Regions from separate parts of the Anaerostipes sp. Marseille-Q3525 genome, predicted to be linked through region 2. Evidence: riboswitches for the same ligand, from Rfam matches in the RefSeq annotation. Region 2 holds a riboswitch; the other holds the start of a gene.
What was found. Region 2 has a riboswitch for FMN ahead of ribD (bifunctional diaminohydroxyphosphoribosylaminopyrimidine deaminase/5-amino-6-(5-phosphoribosylamino)uracil reductase RibD). Riboswitches for the same ligand answer to the same signal wherever they lie in the genome.
Positions count from the first base shown of each region.

Region 1 (3,421 bases), on a different contig from region 2:
CAGGGCAGCAGATTTGTCCCATCCAAGACAAGGGTCAGTGATAGACTGTCCATAAACACCATTACCGATAGACTGGTTACCATCTTCGATGTAACTTTCGATCATGATACCTTTGACAAGATTTTTGATCTCAGGTAAGAAACTTCTGCTGTGGAGAACTTCCTGTACGATACGAGGCTGCTGATCCCACTGTTTACCTGAATTAGAGTGATTTGCATCAACGATAACTGCAGGGTTCTTAAGCTGGAATTTCTCGTACATATAAGCAACACGAGTCAGATCTTCATAATGATAGTTTGGAATATTATTTCCATGACGATTCACGGAACCACGTAAAATGGCATGTGTCAGAGGGTTACCATCTGTTTTGACCTCGTATCCATTGGCAATGAAATCATGCTGGTGCTGTCCAGCAGTGATAGAGTTCATCATAACTGTCAGGTCTCCACCAGTAGGGTTCTTCATTCCAGCAGGGATATCAAATCCGCTGACTGTCAGGCGGTGCTGCTGGTTCTCTACAGAACGGGCTCCAACGGCAACGTAGGATAAAAGGTCATCCATATATGGCCAGTTTCCTGGATAGAGCATCTCGTCTGCGGCAGGCATATGGAATTCTTCTAATGCTTCCATATGAAGTTTACGAACAGAACGAAGACCACTTGCCATATCTGGTGCTTTCTCTGGGTCTGGCTGATGAACCATGCCTTTGTATCCATCACCTGTTGTACGAGGCTTGTTAGTGTAGATACGAGGGATGATCAGTAACTTGTCAGCAAGATCTTTCTGAACTCTTGCCAGACGTCCAAGATAATCCATAACAGCAGTTTCATTATCTGCAGAACAAGGCCCGATGATGACTAAGAATTTATCAGATTTACCTGTAAATACATCACGGATCTCTTTGTCTCTTGCAGCTTTGATTTGTTTTGCTTCTTCACTCAGAGGCATCTCTTCTTTTAATTCCTCTGGAGAAGGCATCTTCGCAATTTTGTGCATTCCCATAGTTGTTTTCTCCTTAACAATTCATACAATAAAGCATTTTGCTTGTGTATATTTTAACAAATAATAATCTTTGTGTAAAGATAAGGAAATATGAAATGATACTTTACAAATAAAACAGAAGTTATTATAATAGAAAATGTGAACAGAAAACACTTTCATTTTCTGGTAATTGAATATTGAAGTAGAGAAGATTGATTCTCCAACTTCAGGGCAGAGTGAGATATCGAAGATATCAATTCTCGACTGGTGGTGATACTCTAAGAGAGATAAGTCCACGAGCGTAAAGCCGATCAGGTTAGAATCCTGAACCAACAGTATAGTCTGGATGAAAGAAGTAGTTGGATGACATGTCTTAAGATATTACGAAGATATAAGATATAAGATATGTGATCAAGTCAGAAGCCCTGTCGTTTATGTAGATAAATGGACAGGATTTTTTCTTGTATAAAACAATTATAAAATTTTGCAAGAACTTCTGGCGGACAAATTTAAAATCTTTAGATAAGAAAGGGAGAATGATCATGTCAGGAGACACAATGACAATGAAAAGAACAAAGTTCAATATCAGAACGATCGCAGTAACAGGTATGTTGGGAGCATTGGCAACAGTGCTGATGTTTTTGGAATTTCCAATTCCTATGTTAATACCACCATTTATCAAGTTTGATTTTTCAGAACTTCCAGCATTATTAGCAGCATATGCGATGGGACCGGTATCTGGAATTGCAGTATGCTTTATCAAGAATGCGATCAACCTTCTTCATACACAGACAGGTGGAGTTGGAGAGCTTTCTAACTTTATCTTAGGCGTATGCTTTGTATTACCAGCAGGACTTATTTATAAGAAAAAGAAAACACAGAAGAGTGCAATGATCGGAGCATTAGCAGGGGCAGTCCTTATGTCAGTCGTCAGCGTATTTTCAAACTACTTTGTTGTATATCCAGTATACACAAACTTCATGCCAATGCAGGCGATTCTTGGTGCATATCAGGCGATCAACAAGAACGTGAAGACATTATGGGATGCACTGATCTGGTTTAATATGCCATTCACATTTATCAAAGGAATGTGCAGTGTAGTGATTACATTCTTTATTTATAAGAAGATTTCCCCAATCTTAAAGGGAACAAGCAGATAAAAATATAATAAAAATGGTGTCGGGATTAAATCCTGACACCATTTTTTTGTACATAGAGTTAAAAATTAATCTTCTAATTTCTTAGCAGCTTTTTCCATAAATGGTTCATCAGCAACGATGAATCTTTCATGAGTACCGATTCCAACACGTCCTTTGTTATCAGTTACTTCGATATGGAATACCAGACGTTTGTGGTCAATCTCAGATAATGAGCAGTGACATTTGATCGTTCCATTGACTGGTGTTGCGGAAACATGTGCAATGTTTAAATTTGTTCCAACACTTGTCTGACCTTCTTCAAGTTTGCCATCTAATAATTTAACAGCGGCTTTCTCAATTAATAAGATCATAGCAGGTGTTGCATAAACAGGAAGGCTTCCACTTCCCCATTCCTTTGCAGTGTTTTCTGGAACTACTTGTTCTGTTAATTCAATCTCGTCTCCAACATGAATGTTCATAATTTTTCTCTCCTAAAATTTCAGTTTATATGTATAATCTTAGTATAGCAAAGTTCGATAAAAAATCCATAGTTTTTTATATTTTAGTGAAAAAATGTACAATGAAGAAGGACTAGACTCAATCAAAAAAATAAGGTATGCTATTGTTAAATTGGAGGTAAAATGTTTTGAAGTTATATTTGATCCGGCATGGAGAAACTGACTGGAATAAAGTACATAGAATTCAGGGAAGTTCAGATATAGAGTTGAATGAATATGGAAGAGAACTTGCATTTATGACAAGAGAAGGACTTCGTCATGTACCATTTGATATAGGATATACCAGTCCATTAAAGAGAGCAAAAGAAACAGGGGAGATCATTTTAGGTGGAAGAAATGTTCCGTTATATGAGGACGAAAGGGTGAAAGAAGCTTGTTTTGGAACGTTTGAAGGAATGACATTAAAAGAATTGGAAGACAGGAATGATCCATTTCTTGATTTTTTTAATGATCCAGTACATTTTGAAACGACTAATGGTTGTGAGACACATAGAGAAGTTATAGGAAGGGCAGTAGAATTTTTGGAAGATATGATTCTGCCGAATGAGAGAAAATATCAGCACGTTGCTGTTTTTTCCCATGGAGCCTGGATACATAGTTTGCTGACTCATATATACGGAAGAGATATCGAGGAATTCTGGCATGCACCAAGACAGGAGAATTGTGGAGTGACAACGATCGAAGTAAAAGACGGAACCTGTCACGTATTAAAGGAGTCAGAGATTTTCTATAATAAGGATGGAGAATAAATTTATGACAAGAAAACAATTTATGGGGGAGTTA
Region 1 is NZ_JAGTTT010000001.1:135,957-139,377, forward strand. It holds gene KE503_RS00710 (3-deoxy-7-phosphoheptulonate synthase) at 1-1,002, opposite strand, end outside; FMN riboswitch at 1,200-1,343, shown strand; gene KE503_RS00715 (ECF transporter S component) at 1,524-2,141, shown strand; gene KE503_RS00720 (thioesterase family protein) at 2,207-2,599, opposite strand; gene KE503_RS00725 (histidine phosphatase family protein) at 2,767-3,387, shown strand; gene KE503_RS00730 (DUF1700 domain-containing protein) at 3,392-3,421, shown strand, end outside.
Region 1: another riboswitch for FMN. It lies ahead of KE503_RS00715 (ECF transporter S component); the one in region 2 lies ahead of ribD (bifunctional diaminohydroxyphosphoribosylaminopyrimidine deaminase/5-amino-6-(5-phosphoribosylamino)uracil reductase RibD).

Region 2 (3,421 bases):
ACGGAAATGGTATCATCGCTTAACTTAGCGATCGTCAGGCTGATTCCATCGAGTGCGATCGATCCTTTTTCAATACAGTATTTCATGATATTTTCTGGGGCTTTGATCGTAAACCATACAGCATTATCATCTTGTTTTACACTAACAAGTTCCCCTGTATCGTCCACATGGCCTGCTACCATATGACCTCCGAACCTTCCATTGGCTGCCATCGCTCGCTCTAAGTTGACGACAGATCCCTTTTTTAAACTTCCAAGACTGCTTCGGTTGAATGTCTCATTCATCACGTCTGCCTGAAATGTATTGCCACTAATGTGAGTCGCTGTCAGGCAGACCCCATTAACTGCTACACTGTCTCCCAATTTAAGATCTTCAAAAATAACATTTGCTTTGATCGTAAGGACTGCTGCTTTGCTTCCTCGCTTCAGGGATATGACTGTTCCTAATTCTTCTACGATTCCAGTAAACATGATCTCACCTTTCCTTCCAGTAATATGTCATTTCCAAGTGGTGTTGCCTTTAATTCATCAAATACCAAAGCTTCTTGGATCCTTTCGATCCCTTTGCCTTCTACAGGTGTTTTGGCCTTTTCTCCTCCAAATAATTTTGGAGCAATATAGGCGTAAACTTTGTGAACACAGTCGTTTTTGATCAAGGATTCATTCAAGATTCCACCACCCTCAACTAAAACACTGTCAATTTCCATATTTCTTAACTGTTTTAAAACTTCTTTGACATTGACCTTTCCATCTTGCTCTGACGTTTTTAAGATCTTGCATCCTTTTTGTTCTAATTTTGCTATTTTTTCTTGATCCTTACTTATGGTAGCGATGATCGTTGGAATTTCTCTGGCTGTTTTTACGATATTTGATCCTTCCGAAATCCTTAAGTTTGAATCACATATCACACGAATTGGATCATTCCCATGTTCGATTCGTGCATTTAACATCGGATCATCTGCTAAAACCGTACCGATCCCTGCCATAATCGCTGCATACTGATGTCGTAATGTATGTACATGTCTTCTGGCTTCTTCTCCTGTGATCCACTTGGATTCACCAGTTGCCGTTGCAATCTTTCCATCCAATGTCATTGCGTATTTTAGTGCTGTATATGGAATATCATTCTGAATATAATGAAAAAATATATCGTTTAACTGTCTGCACTCTTCTTCAAGAATTCCTGTCTCAGTTTCTATTCCATGATCATTCAGGATTTTGATTCCGCCCCCTGCCACTTTCGGATTGGGATCTAAATTCCCGACATATACTTTCTTGATCCCTGCTTCGATCAACGCTTCCGTACATGGTGGTGTTTTTCCATAATGGCAGCATGGCTCCAATGTTACATAAATCTCAGCTCCCTCAGGATCTTCTATGCAGTTTTTTAAGGCATTTCGCTCTGCATGTAATCCGCCGATCTTCTCATGATATCCTTCCCCAATAACCCTTTGATCTTTTACGATCACTGCTCCGACTAAAGGATTTGGATTGGTATATCCACAGCCTTTCTTGGCAAGTTCGATCGCACGCCGCATATATTCTTCTTTCAAATATTTTTCTCCCTTCCCTTCAGGTTCTTTGATTTTGGGAGGTTGGATTTTGATTGGTATTGAAATCGGAAATATAAAAAGGAGTTCCTGATCTTTGTTCTAATTCTTCAGGAACTCCTTTTTGATATCTTGATATTTCTTTTTGAAATAAAAAATCCTGGAATTATAAAAATCCCAGGACATGATGATCAATATCACTTCTTAAATCTTCTTCCATCCAGACTGTACTGTCGGCCTTGGAATCTCACCAAGTCATGCTTATCAAAAGCTCGCGGGCTGTAACCGCCGGTAGGGAATTGCACCCTGCCCTGAAGACGTTATGTAATTTATTTATAGAATAGCACTCGCTAACTGTTGTGTCAAGTGAATTTTCTATCACTTCAGCATAGCGTTTTTTACATTCTCTTTCGCATAAATACTACAAGTAAAGCAAAAATCACAACTGCAACTACTCCGATTGCAATCCCTGTTGTGTGTTTTTTCTTTGTTTCTTTCTGCTCTTTTTTCTTTTTTTCTTCTTTTTGTTGTTTCTGTTCTTTTGTTTCTGTTGTCACTTTGGTCGTTGTTGTTTCTGTTGTTCCTTGTGTTGTTGATTCTTTTGCAGATGTTGTACTGTTGTTTGTCTGTTCTGTAGATGAATTTTCTCGTTTCGTTGTACTATTTTTAGATTGTTTATCTTTTTTTGTTTCTGTCTTCACAGTTGAATTTTTCTTTTCTTCTATGTCATTTTTCTGGTTCTTTCCCATATATGCATCTGCTTCTGGAACATCAATCTTTCCATCCATATAATCCTGATATGCCTGTTCTGCCCCTGCTCTTGTTGGTGGATAACCATGCGAAGACAGCCATGATTTCGCCTGCTGCTTTTCTTCATCTGTATATGCATAAGTCGCCACCGGACGGCTTGTGATCATTACTGCTCCCAGAATCAACATTAAAACTAATAATAACCTTTTCATTTGATACTTCCTCTTTCATTTTGAAACTGTTTGATTAATCTTGTATATTATAGCATAATTTAGTAAGAATTCTATAGATTATTCGTTTTTATACAATCCTGATTTGAAGGTAGTCTCTCATGTATGTGACAGAAATAAAAGAAACACAAATATTTAAAAGAATCAAGGTGGCAACTCCGCATTGTTGAGAGCGTTTTTTACAAATCGCTGATCCTGCCTGTTCCTTTGGAAACTCCCTCGCTGCGAGCCAAAATGCCCGCAGCGACGGTCAGACATCCAACCACAGGCACTGCGAATTTGTAAAAAACGCACTCAAAAAGTGCTCATGTTTGCCACCTTGATTCTTTTAAATATTTGTGTTTCTTTTATTTCTGTCACATACACCTGAAGTCTATTCAAACCACTACACAGTGTGTATGTTTTACTGTATTGGCGATAATAGTATCTGTCTGCTACTACACAAATTGGAAACTGATAACGTTTTACATACATCCATCAGCTTGAATTTTCTTATTTTTATGATTGAAAGTCTTCAGGTATTTAGAGAAAAAATGAAAGATAGCCTGTGAGCAACGATCGAATTCCATAGGAGTTTTGACGGAATCGCAGCTGGATCGGGCAATTGTTTGAGCATCAAAGACTACTGGTTTCAGTACCTTTGAACGCGAGTTATTGCAGGAGATCCAGCGGATAAGCGTTCTGTCAAAACTCCGTCAATGGAATTCGTGTTGCTCACATGCTATCTTTCATTTTTTCTCTAAATACTCAATGACCTTCAACTCATACAAATTAAATTTTCTCTACTTCATCCAAGTATATACAATTTGGAATCCCACCATCTCTCACTTTCTGAATCAGTTCTTCTTGATCCATCCACATAACCTCTTCGACTTCTTCTTTCTGTAGTTTA
Region 2 is NZ_JAGTTT010000008.1:45,911-49,331, reverse strand. It holds gene ribE (riboflavin synthase) at 1-470, opposite strand, end outside; gene ribD (bifunctional diaminohydroxyphosphoribosylaminopyrimidine deaminase/5-amino-6-(5-phosphoribosylamino)uracil reductase RibD) at 452-1,537, opposite strand; FMN riboswitch at 1,754-1,872, opposite strand; gene KE503_RS05530 (hypothetical protein) at 1,948-2,511, opposite strand; gene KE503_RS05525 (NUDIX domain-containing protein) at 3,301-3,421, opposite strand, start outside.